DNA from 2 places in the Tatumella ptyseos genome. Region 2 is predicted to be linked to the other one. Evidence: predicted binding sites of a transcription regulator. Region 2 holds the regulator's gene; the other holds the start of a gene.
What was found. The regulator PhoB, encoded in region 2, activates phosphate uptake and scavenging genes when phosphate is short. The targets are predictions, from matches to a motif close to CTGTCATAAAACTGNCNNAT.
Positions count from the first base shown of each region.

Region 1 (8,002 bases), 640 kb from region 2:
GACAGGCCGCTGGCATGCCACGCCCTTTGGGATCAATAATCTGACCCATAGTCGGGTTCGTTATCAACGTAGCTTACGCTGTTACGCTGACCAGCCTGAATTACAACTTGGTGGGCCAACTACACACTGGGTACGTGAGGCGATTCTGACCGGTCGATATATCGAGAGCATCGCTTCAGAATTACACCACCCAATCTTGCTACTGCAAGCCAGTGAGGATCAGGTAGTCGATAACCACGCCCAAGATCGTTTCTCGTTGGCGAGAAATTTAGCGGGCTTTCCTTGTTATGGCGATCATCCACAGGTGATGGAAGGTGCTCGCCATGAAATTCTGTTTGAAAAAGATGAAATCCGTGCAGATGCCTTGCAGAAGATCACGGAATATTTTTCAACCTTTAGTCGTTAATTTTTCAGGTTTGAAATGGTTTTGAGCCTGTATTGTTGAGAGGTAGTCATGTACCAAATTGTTGCTTCGGATCTCGATGGGACGCTGCTCTCACCAGAGCACTCCTTGACTGACTTTGCTGCGGAAACATTACAACGTGTCACCGAAAAAGGCGTTTCTTTTGTCTTTGCAACCGGTCGCCACCATGTGGACGTGGGACAGATCCGGGAGAAACTCGGGATAGAGGCTTATATGATCACGTCGAATGGTGCGCGAGTGCATGATACTGAAGGGAACTTAGTGTTTGCACACAATCTTGAACGCTCGATAGCGGAAGAGTTGATCACACTTAGCTATAACGATCCTGAAATACTCACCCAGATCTATCGAGACGATGAGTGGTTTATTGCTCGGGAAAGCCGTGATGAGGCTTCATTTTTTATGGAATCAGATTTCCGTTATCAGCTTTACAACCCAGCCGATTTCTCGGTTGAGGGCGTAAGCAAAGTATTCTTCACCTGTAACGATCACCAGCGTCTGGTCCAGCTTGAAGAGGCACTTGTCTCCCGCTTTGGCGATCGGGTTAACGTCAGTTTCTCATTACCAATATGCTTAGAAGTGATGGCGGGTGGGGTGTCTAAAGGTCATGCGCTTGATAGCGTTTCTCGCCGCTTAGGATATAGCTTGGAAGACTGTATCGCTTTTGGTGACGGGATGAATGATAAAGAGATGCTGAGTATGGCAGGCAAAGGCTGCATTATGGAAAATGGCCAACAACGATTGAAAGACCTTTTACCGGAACTCGCTGTTATCGGCCCTAATGGACAAGATGCGGTGCCACATTATCTCCGTAAGCTGTTTGCCGTAGCGGAGTGATGAGTAAAAGGCTGCTGAGTACTCAGCAGCCTACTTGTAGGGTTAGTTAGAGAGGGGATGCGTGGCTAGCCAGGAGACAGCCTTATCCGGAAAATCGGTAAACAGTCCTGCAACATCGGCTTGTTGGTAAAGTATCTGGTATAACTCGTCAACATTACTGACATAATTAGGCAGTTGATCCGCGCGGACCGTATAGGGATGGATAGGTAGCTTGTAACGATGGGCCGCAGCGACCATCGGGGTTAAACGGATATGACCTGGGGTGGATGTTGAATCGATGAGCATATGATAATCAGGACCAATACCGTCTACTGTCTTCGATAATTTCTCGATACCCGCAGGGGTCATCATCCAATCGTAATGATAATTACGCCATTGCCCATCTTGCAGTGTCTGTGTCTCATTATCCTTGGTATAAGCAATTAACTGCACCCGCTTTAAGTCCATCCCGAGTTCTGGCTCTAGGGTCTGTTTTATTCGCTGAAGCTCATCGTAATCAAAACACTGCAACCACACTTTGTCAGATCGCTTAGTGTAGCCATACTGTTTCAAGGTCATCAGTACGGCTTTGCTGATATCTTTACCTTCTTTACGATGGAACCACGGCGATTTTATCTCGGTATAAATACCAATATTTTTTCCTGTTGAGTGGTTAAGCCCCTGAATAAATTCTAGTTCTTCCGCAAGGGTATGAACGTGGAAGGTTGAACTACTCATCGGGAAACGACCAGGGTAATTCTGGACCTGCTTTTTACCTTCGAGATGAAAGCCCTCAGTGAAGTGAAGTTGCCTGATTTCCGCTAGAGTGAAGTCAATCGCATAATAACGGCCATCTGCACGATGGCGGTTAGGGAACTGCTTAGCGACGTCGGTAACCCGATCTAAGAAGTGGTCGTGAAGGACGACAAGTTGATCATCGCGCGTCATGACAACATCTTGTTCGAGATAATCAGCACCTTGTGCGTAAGCCATCGCTTTAGCAGGTAAAGTGTGCTCGGGCAGATAGCCACTGGCCCCGCGATGGGCAATAACGAGCTTATCCGCGTTAGCTTGGGCGAAAATAGTGCAGGAGAATAAGGCAAGCCCCGTCAATATATATTTCATTCTCTTCCCCTAGTCATTTTGCAGCAAGGCTTGTTTATGTTTCTTCTCACTCACCGTGGTGAGCAGTAGCAGAAGTACCGCTAACACTGAACCGGCAATCATCACCAAGAAGCCACCGTCCCAACCAAAGAAATCAACGGTGTAACCAACAATAGCACTGGCCGCAACGGAACCGCCCAAGTAGCCGAAGAGGCCGGTAAATCCTGCCGCCGTTCCTGCCGCTTTTTTCGGGGCTAACTCTAATGCGTGTAAGCCGATTAACATGACTGGCCCATAAATAAGGAAGCCAATCACCGTCATGCAGGCCATATCGATAGCTGGATTACCCGCGGGATTTAGCCAGTAAACGATGGTGGCAATAGTCACTAGCGTCATAAAGACAACGCCAGTGATCCCACGGTTTCCTTTAAAGACCTTATCGGAAACCCATCCGCAAAGTAGGGTGCCGGGGATCCCTGCATACTCATAAAAGAAGTAGGCCCAGGACGATTTATCCAACGTGAAATGTTTAACTTCTTTTAAGTAAGTTGGCGACCAATCGAGAATCCCATAACGCAGTAAATAGACGAACACGTTAGCTAAGGCGATATACCACAAGAGTTTATTGGGCAGAATATATTGGCTAAAGATTTGCTTAGTCGTTAGCTCAGTTTCACTCTCAGCACTGTAGTTAGGGGGATAATCATTTTTATAGGCTTCGATAGGGGGTAATCCACAGGACTGCGGGGTGTCTCGCATCAGTGCGAAGGCGATTAAGGCGATGATGATCGCTAAGAATGCAGGCATGTAAAAAGCCGCTTTCCAATCACCAAACCACATCATTCCTAGTAAAAATAGCAGTGGAGGGATGCCGCCGCCTACGTTATGAGCACAGTTCCATACCGAAACGATTCCACCGCGCTCCTTTTGTGACCACCAGTGAACCATCGTCCTACCACAAGGCGGCCATCCCATGCCTTGGAACCAACCACATAAAAATAACAGGAAAAACATCACCATAATGCTTGAGGTAGCCCATGGAATAAAGCCCATCATCAGCATCACCAGCGCGGCTAAAATCAATCCTGCGGGGAGAAAATAGCGGGGGTTGGAACGGTCAGAGACCGAGCCCATAATAAATTTCGAGAAACCGTAAGCGATTGAAATCCCTGATAAGGCGAAGCCTAAATCACCCCGGCTAAAGCCCTGTTCAACCAGCGAAGGAATCGCTAAAGCGAAATTTTTTCTGACTAAATAGTAAGCTGCGTAGCCAAAAAATATCCCGATAAAAATCTGCCAACGCAGTCGTCGGTAGGTGGGGTCGATAAGCTTATCGTCAAGTGGCGCGGCATGTGCAGCCGGTTTAAAAAGATTGAACATCGTCTTCTCCCTAATCGGATGGGCACGAAAGTAAAGCTTTCGTGTGGTCATGCGGCAAGGGTAACGATTATTGTGCCCGGTAACTTTGACCTATCACACAAATGTTACAAAATATTTAAAATATTGTTCTCATGGACTAAGCCGTGATCAAGGCCCCGGAAGCATCCCTGACAAAAGGCAATTGACGTGCGTGTTGTTGAGCATGGGTAATAAAGGCATCTAACACTGGTTGACGATTTTCACCTTCTCGAGTCGCCGCGTATAGACGGCTCCAAATGCCATTATCTAATGTGCGAGTGACCACCAGTTTTTGCCGCTCAACGTTTTCAACAACCCAGTGCGGTAATGCGGCAATCCCCATATTGGCAGAGACCATCTGGATCAGTAATAGGGTGTTATCGACCGCTTTTAAGGATGGGTTTACGCCAGCAGGTTGTAGGAAATGACGCCAGATGTCCATACGTTGACGTTGCACTGGGTAGATAAGTAGTGTTTCGTCGGTCAGATCTGACGGTAAGATGACTGCTTTGGTGGCGAGAGGATGGCCGACCGCCACCACCAGTCTGACTTCAAAATCGAATAACGGTGTGTAGTGCAGTCCGCTCTTTGGCAAAATATCGGAGGTGAGTACTAGATCTAATTCACCTTGCTGTAAGGCAGGTTGAGGGTCGAAAGTGACTCCCGATGCGAATTCGACTGAGACCTGTGGCCACTGCTCGCGAAAGCTATTTAATGCTGGCGTCATCCATTGAATACAGCTGTGGCACTCTATCGCAATACGTAAAGTGGTCTGTTGAGGGGCTTGGCAGGCCTGCAACGCTTGATGAACTTGGGGTAGCACGCTGTCCGCGAGTTGTAACAATACTTCACCCTGCCGAGTAAAGCGTAGTGGCTGACTTTTACGTATAAAGAGCTTAAAGCCTAAACGCTGCTCAATGTCACTAAACTGATGGGAGAGTGCTGACTGAGTTTGGTGCAGATGTGCGGCTGCGGCGGCCAACGACCCCGTATGCTTTAATGCCTGCAGTGTTTTCAGATGCTTAATCTCAATCATGGTACGCCTTAACGGTGGGAATTATAGCTTGTCATTATCTTAATAAACCAATGTACTGATTATTGCTGGGTGTGTAAACATCTGGATGTCTAAACATCTACGTTATTTTTCTTCACTTTGATTACGCAATTTTTTCATCACTCTTTTATCGAATGAACTTTTCATCTTAGGTTCACTAATGCGTTAACAAGTGGCCCTACTTACCTTGACGTTCCGTCCTGGATTACATAGATTTTAATGAGTGGATAAATAAGGACGCTGAGGACAAGAGGTAGTCGTCCTTCAGCAGAGTTGATATGACAAAGGAGCAGTGACAGCACGATGAAAAAGAATGATACCTTGATTGCTCAGGCCACACGATCTCACCATTTGGAGTGGGAGACTTATCTAATGTGGGCGGCTGATAGTTTTAAATTGAATCATGGCGCGACCCAGTTGGAAGGACAAGCACTCACTCGGCTGATTCCATTGTTATCCCCGCATGCTGATCTCGAACACCTCGAAGCTTTCGAAGAGTACGAGTACCCGAATGAGATAGGCCCAAGCGTTTATGACATCCATGGGGCATGTTTGTCCGATATTGACTGGATGACAGAACGTCTCGATAAGGTATCCTGATACCCCGCTTGAGCGTATCGCGGGGCATGTCGAAAATCTCAATTATTGACTCTGACGGCGGGCACTACACGCCATCACATTTCCCTTCTTACAAGCGAGGCTGGCGTACTGTCTCGCTTTCAGCTGATTTTTATCAACGCCTCGTCCGTAACGATAAAGGTTCGATAAATAGAGGTAAGAGGTTGCGTCGCCCAGTTCAGCCCCTTGTTGATAGAGTTCACGAGCACGTGTTAAATCTTGCGGGACAGAATAACCGTTTTCAAACATATGCCCCAATGCACTATAGGCCGCAGGCTGCTTCAACCCAGTTCCTAACTGATAATAGCGCAGAGCTTGCGAATAATAATCGCTACCGCGTAGTTCATACATTGTCCCTGCAGCCAGGCACTCTTCACCCTGTTGCTTTTCACAGCCCTTAATATGTTGGTCGAGTTCTGCTTGCTGAGCATAAGTCGGGGTTGGGGAAGAAGAGGAAAAATAATCAACAAATCGGTGGTAAGTGCTACAGCCCGAAAGGGTTAGCGCCAATGCTGCCACACTGGCAGGGAATAGAAATTTCATAGGCCCTCTCTTTTTAATGAAGGACCCACAGGGAGAGGTTCCCTATGGGTGAGTGAGAAGAGTGTACGCTGATATTTGCTGCGGGGCTTTGCGCCGAACTCCGAAAGAGAGGGCAATCGCGTAAAAGCACACTTTTAGGTTAAGTGCCCGCGTATCGTAACTTCTCGGTCTTCAGGCACTTCATTATAGGAAAGAACATACAGTTCGCTGGAGAAGGAACGCGCATAGCGGGCAAGTAGAGGGCGTAACGTCGGAGGGACGATCAATACAGGCGGTAAATTCTCGGCCTTCATTTGTTGGGTGATCAACGGCATATTGGTCTGCAGTTGTGATAACAAGTGGGGATCGAGAGGAACATTATCCAACTCTTTATTCCCTGCTGCTTGCTGGGCTCTTAACAGTAAGTTCTCGAGTTCATCGCTCAAGGTAAATACCGCGAATTGAGAGCGATTTTTATTAATACCCTGCACAATTTGTCGACGTAACGCATAACGTACGTCGGCGGCAAGTAATAACGGATCTTTAGTGACCTGATGGCCCATCAATAGTGCCGTGGCGATGGTCACAATGTCTTTTAAACTCACGCCATCAAGCAGTAAGGCACGGTAAATACGTAATTGTTGTGCATAGGTCAGAGCCTGTTGGAGATCCTCGCTCAATCGTGGTGCTTGAGCCGCGAGGCGTTTGTGAAGTTGAGTGATATCGTCGTATTGAAAAAGATCTGGCAGATGGAGTTTGGCCACTTTATTGACATGGGTTGCAATGACACTGGCACAGTCAACGACTTGATAGCCAAAACGTAAGGCTTGGCTTTTTTGGCTCGGCTCTATCCAGATCGCAGACATTCCATAGGCCGGATCTGTTCCCAGAATCCCGTCGAGCTCACCATAAATCTCATTACTCGCTAACGCCATTAATTTATCGGCGTGGACCTCCCCCATAGCGGCTTGGATCCCCTGAACCATGATGCTGTATTGGGTCGGTTTTAGGCGGAAATTTTCTCTGACTTGGATTTCAGGCAGTAGCATACCGCTATTTTCTGACAGGATTTGCCGAACACCGGTGATACGTTGAGAGAGTAAGCTGCCTTGGGCTGGATCAATAAGTGTCACCAACTTATACCCTAGGTTTAGACCGAGGGCTTCTGTCTGGGTGAGACTCTCCCACTCTAACGGCGGAGTTTGTACGTCAAGATGAGGGGTAATCTCGGTACTTGGCATGACTTTCGCTGCCGTAATACGCTTAGACTGACGCCATGCGGTAAAAGCTAATAAAAGGGTGAAGCTGAGAAATGCGATATGCGGCATGCCTGGCACAAGAGCCATAACAAACATAATGCCCGCTACCGTATAAAGAACGGCCGGTTGGGCCAGTAACTGCTCGCGGACCTCATGGCGGATATCTTGCCCGTCGCTGACACGGGTAACGATAATTGCCGCAGCCGTGGAGAGCAGTAAGGAAGGAAGTTGAGCAACGAGTCCATCACCAATAGTTAATAAAACGTACTGCTGGAAGGCTTGGCTGGCATCGAGATGATATTTCACCATACCAATGCTTATCCCGCCGACCATGTTAATCACCAGAATCAGCATTCCGGCGATAGCGTCACCTCGAACAAACTTCGACGCACCGTCCATCGAACCGTAAAAGTCGGCCTCTCGGGTCACTTCCGCTCGTCTCTCACGAGCTTGTGTTTGAGTAATGGCGCCAGCATTTAATTCGGCATCGATGGCCATCTGTTTACCGGGCATCGCATCGAGGGTAAACCGAGCAGAGACTTCAGAAATCCGTTCCGCCCCCTTGGTAATGACCACGAAATTGACAATCATCAGTATGATGAAAACCACTAACCCTACAACAAAATCGCCGCCGATCACGACTTGGCCAAAAGCTTCAATGACTTTCCCTGCTGCGCCTTCGCCCTCATGCCCATGAAGCAGTACCACCCGAGTTGAGGCGACATTCAATGAGAGCCGTAGCAAAGTAGTGATCAGCAGTAAGGTTGGGAAGATACTAAAATCGAGCGGACGTTGGGCATTGACCGA
Region 1 covers NZ_CP130649.1:245,698-253,699, forward strand. The annotation lists gene pldB (lysophospholipase L2) at 1-406, shown strand, start outside; gene yigL (sugar/pyridoxal phosphate phosphatase YigL) at 455-1,261, shown strand; gene glpQ (glycerophosphodiester phosphodiesterase) at 1,304-2,365, opposite strand; gene glpT (glycerol-3-phosphate transporter) at 2,375-3,724, opposite strand; gene metR (HTH-type transcriptional regulator MetR) at 3,861-4,778, opposite strand; gene QJR74_RS01285 (hypothetical protein) at 5,100-5,396, shown strand; gene QJR74_RS01290 (tetratricopeptide repeat protein) at 5,439-5,957, opposite strand; gene QJR74_RS01295 (flagellar biosynthesis protein FlhA) at 6,092-8,002, opposite strand, start outside.
Region 1: glpT (glycerol-3-phosphate transporter) is a predicted target of PhoB. The motif match lies at 3,815-3,834, and genes of this name have one in related genera.

Region 2 (8,002 bases):
GAGATTAGAGAGTGCACTACGTAATTGCTCTTCATTTCCTCGCACCGTTAAGCTTTGATCTACGTCGTAAACCAACTGGTGACGTCCATCGCTAAGTGCGATGGCATCCTGATAAACCTGCTCGAGAAGTCGGGGAATATCGATATGTTGGCGCATCTCATAAGCGGGGGTTGCTTCGATTCTTGAAAGGGTCAGAAGTTGTTTGACCAATTCAGCCATACGATGCGTTTGCGCTTGCATCGAGGCAAGTGCCTTTTGCTGGCTTGCCGGCGGCATTGCCCCCCCTTCAAGCATCTCCAGATAGCCTTGGAGTACAGTGAGTGGGGTTCGTAACTCATGACTGACATTGGCAAAAAAATTTCGACGCATATTTTCGAGTTGATGAATTTGACTCACGTCCCTGCCAACAATCAACCATTGTTGATCGCTATAAGGCATCACTCTGAACTCTACCTGTTGACCATTATTCAAGCTTTGTACTAAGGGATGTGTAAATTGCCGTTGCTGCAAATAGCGCGTGAATTCAGGATAACGTAAGAGGTTTTGAATATTTTGACCATTATCTTCGGGCCAGCGTAATCCAAGTAAGTGTTGTGCTAAGCCGTTGCACCAAAAAATATTCCCCTCTTCCGTGACCAAGACTAGGGCATCAGGAAGTGATTCGGCTCCGCTTCGAAACCGCTGAATTAAGGAACGTAATTCACTGCGCCGGCGCTTGTTGCGCTGTTGCATCAAGAGGAGACCATAGAAGAGCGGTTCCCAACTGCCACGCCCCGATGGTGGAGTCATACTTCGATCCATCCAAAGCCAATGCGAGAGACGTAGAAGTTGCTTAAAATGCCACCCGAGAAGCCCCAAAAGCCCAATGATTATTGCAATGGCGGGTTGATGAAAAAAAAATCCGATGACCGAGGCTACAATAAGAACAAGACATAGCTCAAGCAAAAGTGTTTTGAGTGATAATTTATCAAGCACCGCATCATCCTTTAATAGCGTATCGAAAAACGATAACCTGCGCCGCGTACCGTTTGGATCATTTTTTCATAACCTGAAGCTTCCAGCGCTTTACGTAAGCGTCGTATATGAACATCTACGGTTCGATCTTCCACATAGACGTTTGTCCCCCAGACCTGATTCAATAGATGTTCGCGGGTATAGACTTTTTCGGGATGGGACATAAAGAAGTGTAACAGGCGGTATTCTGTCGGCCCCATATCAACTGGCATTTCACCTACCATCACGCGATGTGAACTCGGGTCTAAAACCAGTCCTTGAATATCAATAACCTCATCTTCAGGCATGGGTGAGGTCCGGCGAATAATCGCTTTGATTCGTGCGATCAACTCTTTTGGGGAAAAAGGCTTAAGCATGTAATCATCGGCTCCGGCATCAAGTCCACGAACGCGATCTTCTTCCTCCCCTTTCGCCGTCAGCATGAGCACGGGGATATCTCGGGTTAAGGCTTCTTTCTTTAGATGCCGAATATAATTAATACCACTGCCACCTGGTAACATCCAATCCAGCAAGATTAAATCTGGCCAAGGCTCTATTAATTGTCGGAGAGCACGATCATAGTCTTCTGCTTCGATTACCTCATAACCATTCTGTTCAAGTACAAAACAAATCATTTCGCGAATGGGGGCTTCATCTTCTACTACTAAGATCCGCTTGGCCATTTTATCTCCAAAATTAACCACTTACTTAGATATGCTCGCCATTATCTGTCAGTTTTATTACAGTTTTATGAATAACGATAGTAACTAATCATCTTCCCTTAATGATTGCAAGTTTGTCCTGAGGTGTTTTTTTGCCTTATCTGTAAAGGCTATACTCCTGCCTTTAAACCTTAAAAAGCGAAGCCTGATGAAAATAGTTCATACCTCAGATTGGCATTTGGGCCAGTTCTTTTATGCTCGAAGTCGTGCAGCAGAACATCAGGCTTTTTTTCACTGGCTGAAGAGGTTAGTCATCGACCAAGAGGTTGATGCCATCATAGTGGCGGGTGATATTTTTGATACAGCCACCCCAGCAAGTTATGCCCGAGAACTCTTAAACCAATTTATTGTGTCCCTGCAAGAAACCGGCTGTCAGCTCTATCTTTTAGCAGGTAACCATGATTCAGTCGCTACGCTCAATGAATCAAGAGAACTCGTTGCCTGCCTTAATACCCATATTATTACGGGTCCGGATGAGCAAGGTGGCTCACCTCTCTTTCCTTTGAAAGAGAGAAACGGGAATATTGCGGCAATTCTCTGTGCCATTCCTTATTTACGCCCGCGTGATATTCAACTGAGCCAAGCCGGACTTTCAGGCAAAGAGAAACAACAAGACCTGTTACAAGCTATCACGCGCTATTATCATGATATTTTCCAGCAAGCCTGTGATTACTCGGCGCAGCATCAGCTTGAAAGCCTACCTATCATTGCAACCGGGCACCTTACTGCACTCGGCGTGACGAAGAGCGATTCTGTTCGCGATATCTACATTGGTTCTTTGGAAGCCTTCCCTGCAAATGCCTTTCCGCCTGCGGATTATATTGCGTTAGGCCATATCCACCGCCCGCAAAATGTTAGCGGCGAGAAACCGATTCGCTATTCGGGTTCACCGATTCCGTTGAGTTTTGACGAACTCGGCTCGTCAAAGAGTATCACCCTAATCACCCTAACAGCTGACCAGCCATTACAGTGGCAAACTGTCGATATTCCCTGTTTTCAACCGATGCGCAGCTTGAAAGGAAGCTTAAGTGAGCTTGCTGATCAGCTAGCAGCTTTAGAAGCGCCGATATCTGGGCAGAAAATCTGGCTTGATATCGAGATCCACCACGAGGAATATCTCAGCGATTTGCAACAACGGGTAGAAAAAATGGCAGAGGGCCTCGCCGTGGAAATTCTCTTACTGCGGCGTAAACGACTTCAGTCCTCGCTAGCGGTTAATATAAAAATGAAAGAAACCTTGAATGAACTTACGCCAGAAGAAGTTTTTCGCCGACGTTTAGCCCAAGAGCCGTTGGACGAGGCGCAATATCACAGCATGCTACAACTGTTCCGAGAAGTCTCAGCCCAGTTAAATGAGGAACAGGGATAAATCATGAAAATATTAACGTTACGCCTTAAAAATTTAAATTCCCTGCGCGGGGAATGGTTTATCGACTTTACCTTACCGCCTTTTAGCGACAATGGATTATTTGCTATTACTGGGGAAACCGGTGCAGGCAAAACCACGTTACTGGATGCAATATGCTTAGCGCTTTATCATCAGACGCCTCGTTTAGGGGCTATTTCCCCTACACAAAATCAGCTTATGACCCGTGGAACCAGCGATTGTTTAGCAGAAGTTGAGTTTGAGATTAAAGGGGAAGTTTGGCGAGCCTTTTGGAGTCAAAATCGAGCAAGAAACGATCATCGTGGTAAGTTACAACCCCCAAAAGTAGAGCTGGCTCGCTGCGCCGATAATAAAATTGTCGCGGATAAAGTGTCGGATAAACTAAAGACAATCGAAACCTTATCTGGCCTCAATTTCCAGCGTTTCACTCGTTCAATGATGCTATCTCAAGGGCAGTTTGCCGCCTTCCTCAACGCTCCCGTCTCCGAACGGGCTGAATTACTTGAAGAACTGACAGGGACGGATATCTATGGGCGTCTGTCACAGCAGGTTTATGAGCGGCATAAGCACTATAAGATCGAGCTCGATCAACTGCAGGCCAAGCTCTCTGGCGTTACGCTACTTAACGATTCGCAGCGTGACGCGTTGTTTCAACAACGTAAAGATTTAGCACAAGAACGTGATGCCTTACATCAACACATTGAACAGCTACACCATGCACTGAATTGGCAACACTATCATCAACAGCTTCTTCAACACGCCACTGATAGCCAGCAGGCGTTAATCACGACGCAACAGCAAGCAGAGGCCGTCGTCCCGCTACGAGACCAACTTGCCGCCTACCAACCTGCAGCGCAACTATTACCCTTTTGGCAAGCCTTGGAGCAATCTACCCATAGCTTAACGGTGACACGTACGCAACAAGCATCGTTACAACAACAGATGGAACAAGAAGAACAGCAATTATTGACCCACTATCAAGCCTGGCAAAATAGCGTTCAAACGGAACAACAATTCCAAGGCTACCATCAGCAGCAACAGCAATTACTGGTGGAACAGATCATCCCCCTTGATGAACGGATTAAACAGTTAGCTCAGCAACAGCTCGAACTCGAACAGCATCAACGTCCCTTGCAACTGACCTATCAGGAGATAGGGCAGCAGTTGGGCTTAATAACGCAACAAGCGGAAACTCTGCAGCAACGTATAGGCGTGATAAAGGATTGGCAAAACCGCTATCCGACGCTCAGTGATTGGGGGCCGGAACTGGGTGGCTGGCAGCGTACAGCCGAGCAGCTGTTGCGAGAGAAAAACGCCCATCAAGCCATGATAAAACAAATTGAACAGCGAAAAAGCACACTGCATTCGCTAAGCCGTGAACGGTCAGGCCAACAGCAACGGATTGATGACGCGCTACACCTGGTTAACGCGAGCGAATCGGCCTTAACTGCATTTCTACACCATCCCCTGGCACAAGAGGAAACGTCGGCTTTCGAGGCCCTAACGCAATGGCACCAACAACAGGGACAATTAACGCCCTGCTATCAACAATTATTACGCTATTCTGAACAGTGGCAAACGCAGACATCCGCTGCTCAGCAGGCGCAACAAGCGCTTACTCATAGCGAACAACAGCTGAGCACTTTGCAACAGCAGCATAACCAGCATACACGGCAGCTGGAAACCGAAACCGCGCACCTCAACGCTTTAGAGAAACTCTGTGTTTTAGAGCAACAGGTTGCAGATTTACAACGTCTGCGCGAAAGTTTGCAAGAAGGCGAGCCTTGTGCGGTGTGTGGTTCAACTTCGCATCCAGGTCACCAAGAAAGCGCGGATAATGTTCCTACCTCCAACCATTTTTCTGCCCGTGATGAGCAGCGAGAAGCGGTCGACAGGATTAAGCAAGTGCTTACCCGCTTGGAGGCTGACTGCCACAATAGTCAGCGTGAGGCACAGCATCAACGTCAGCTACTTGCTCAAGGGGAGGAGCGTATTATCGCCCTACGCTCAACATGGCAACAGGAAACCGCACAACATGGCATTCCTTTGAGTATTGAGAACCGTGAAGAACTAGAGCAGGCTTATGCCCAACAGCAGGATTCTCAGCAGCGTTACCAGCAGGCTCTGGAACAGCAACAGCGTCGTCACGCACAGCGCAATCAACTCGAGAAAACACTTTATCAACATCAACAAAACCTACAGCAGCAACAGCAAGCTGCAGCGTTAACCGACCAGCACTCTCGGTCAGAACAGGAACAACTCGATACGCTAACGCAGCAGGCTCACAGCGCACAGGAAGATTTCCAACAGAAGTTGGAGAGTCTCTTACAACATTTGGCACAGTATCAATTACCGCCGCTACCGATCGCACAACTGACTGAGATCTTAACCGAGTACCAACAAATTTGGCGAACCTATCAAGAACACCAGAAAGAACGCCTCGCTTGTGAAACAGACCTGCATACTTTGACAGAACGGCTGGCATCCCTACAGCGCGAACAGACTCAGCGTGAAATGGAAATCCACCACCGTGAGCAACAGCTGCTTGCAGGTCAGTCGGCTTACCAACAATGCCGAACAGAGCGTCAGGCATTGGTCGGTGATCAGTCAGTCGGCGCATTACGCCAAGCACTCGAAGAACGTGCTGCGCAATATCGGCTTGATGAACAGCAACATCGGCAGCGCTGGCAAAGCTGTAAGGACCAACAACAACAGACTCATGGCGAGATGCGCCAGCTTATCACGCAACTCGAGAGTCTGATGACTCAGCGTCAACATACTGAGCAACAGTTCGTAGAAGCCTTACAGGCGTCACGCTTCGCCGACCAACAACAGTTTATGGCGGCTATCCTGCCGGAATCGGTCGTTAAGGACTACCAGCATAAAATCGAACAAGCTGAACAGCAGATTGACCGCGCTAAAACGCGACTGCAGCAAGCTGAACAAGCGGTAGTGCAACACAACCAAACCCCTCCTCCTCTCGCGCAAGAGACTGGCGAGATACTGTCCGCGCAACGCCACCAGCAACAAGAGCGTTATCAGCAGGTATTAGTTCAGCAAGGTGAGGTGGCTCAGCAGCTTCAAGCCGACGAGACACTCACTCAGCAGCAATCCTCCCTCATCGCGATGATCACTGAACGACAAGTTCATTTAGCGACTTGGGATCACCTTAACGAGCTAATTGGTTCCGCCAGCGGTGATAAATTCCGACGCTTCGCTCAAGGTCTCACGCTTGAACACCTCGTGTGGCTCGCCAATCAGCAGTTGGAACGCTTGCATGGCCGTTATCGTTTACAACGAACCGAACGAGACTTACTCGAATTACAAGTGGTGGATCAATGGCAAGCTGACGAGTGTCGTGATACTAAAACCCTTTCAGGAGGGGAGAGCTTCTTAGTCAGCCTTGCACTGGCTCTAGCCCTATCGGACTTAATGAGTGAAAAAAATCATATCGACTCGCTGTTCTTAGATGAAGGCTTTGGTACGCTTGACCCCGCCACCTTGGATACCGCGCTAGATGCGCTGGATAGTCTTAATGCCTCGGGGAAAATGATTGGCGTGATTAGTCATGTAGAGGCCATGAAAGAACGTATTCCGATCCAGATTAACGTTAAAAAGGTGAATGGCTTAGGCTTTTCATCCTTGGCTATCACCCAATAAGCCCATGCTATAGTGGCTGAAACCGCCAAGTAATTTCAGTATGATACGCGCAGCCAAAAGCAAACAGAGGAAAGAAAATGTTGTGGTTTAAAAATATGATGGTCTACCGATTAACCCGAGAGATCCCTCTAGTTGCTGAAGAGATTGAAACGCAATTAGCGTCTAGTCAGTTCACACCATGCACAAGCCAAGATAAACTGGCTATGGGCTGGGTTTCTCCCCTTGGTCCACAAGGAAAAACCTTAGTCCATGCTAGCCAAGGTCAGCTTCTGCTCTGTGCACGTAAAGAAGAGAAAATGCTACCGGCCACAGTGATCAAGCAAGCGCTTGAGGCCAAAGTGTTGAAACTCGAAACGGAGCAACAACGCCGTTTAAAGAAAGCAGAAAAAGACTCTCTGAAAGATGAGGTTATCCATAGCCTATTACCCCGTGCATTCAGTCGCTACAGCCAGACATGGATTTGGATTGATGTTCAACATCAGCGCGTTATCGTAGATAGTGGTAGCGCTAAAAAAGCTGAAGATGTGTTGGCCTTATTACGTAAAAGCCTAGGTTCTTTGCCAGTTGTACCGCTTACCCTTCAGACTCCAATAGAGATTACGCTTACTGAGTGGGTACGCTCTGGCACGCCAAGTGCTGGATTTACTTTGCTGGACGAGGCTGAATTAAAAGCGACCTTAGAAGAAGGTGGCGTGATTCGCTGTAAGAAACAGGAGTTAGTGTGTGACGAGATTGCCCATCATATAGAGTCGGGAAAACGCGTGACCAAACTGGGCATTGATTGGCAAGAGCGTATGCAATGTTTGCTCAATGAAGACGCGTCAATCAAACGTATTAAGTTTAGCGATACACTGCGTGAGCAAAATGATGATATTAGCCGCGAAGAGGCTGACCTACGATTTGATGCTGATTTCGTGCTAATGACCGGCGAATTGGCGGAGTTTATCGATTCATTGACCGAAAGTCTTGGTGGTGAGGCCGAACACTAATCCCTCACAGTAGGCTGCCTTAAGTTGGCAGCCTATTTTTTCTTTACAGATAGCGACAAAGGTAAGCCGAAGGCTCTGCCACTTGTAAGTGAAACTCGCTGTGTGCGGGAACATTAAACGCCGTACCCGCTTCAAACCACTGCCACTCGGTTTCTCCCGGTAATAGTACTTTTAGTGCACCACTGATGACCGTCATCTCCTCCGCTTTAGCTGTGCCGAAGGTGTATTCACCCGTCTCCATCACTCCCACG
Region 2 covers NZ_CP130649.1:888,520-896,521, reverse strand. The annotation lists gene phoR (phosphate regulon sensor histidine kinase PhoR) at 1-975, opposite strand, end outside; gene phoB (phosphate regulon transcriptional regulator PhoB) at 987-1,676, opposite strand; gene sbcD (exonuclease subunit SbcD) at 1,864-3,084, shown strand; gene QJR74_RS04270 (AAA family ATPase) at 3,088-6,762, shown strand; gene rdgC (recombination-associated protein RdgC) at 6,840-7,751, shown strand; gene ppnP (pyrimidine/purine nucleoside phosphorylase) at 7,795-8,002, opposite strand, start outside.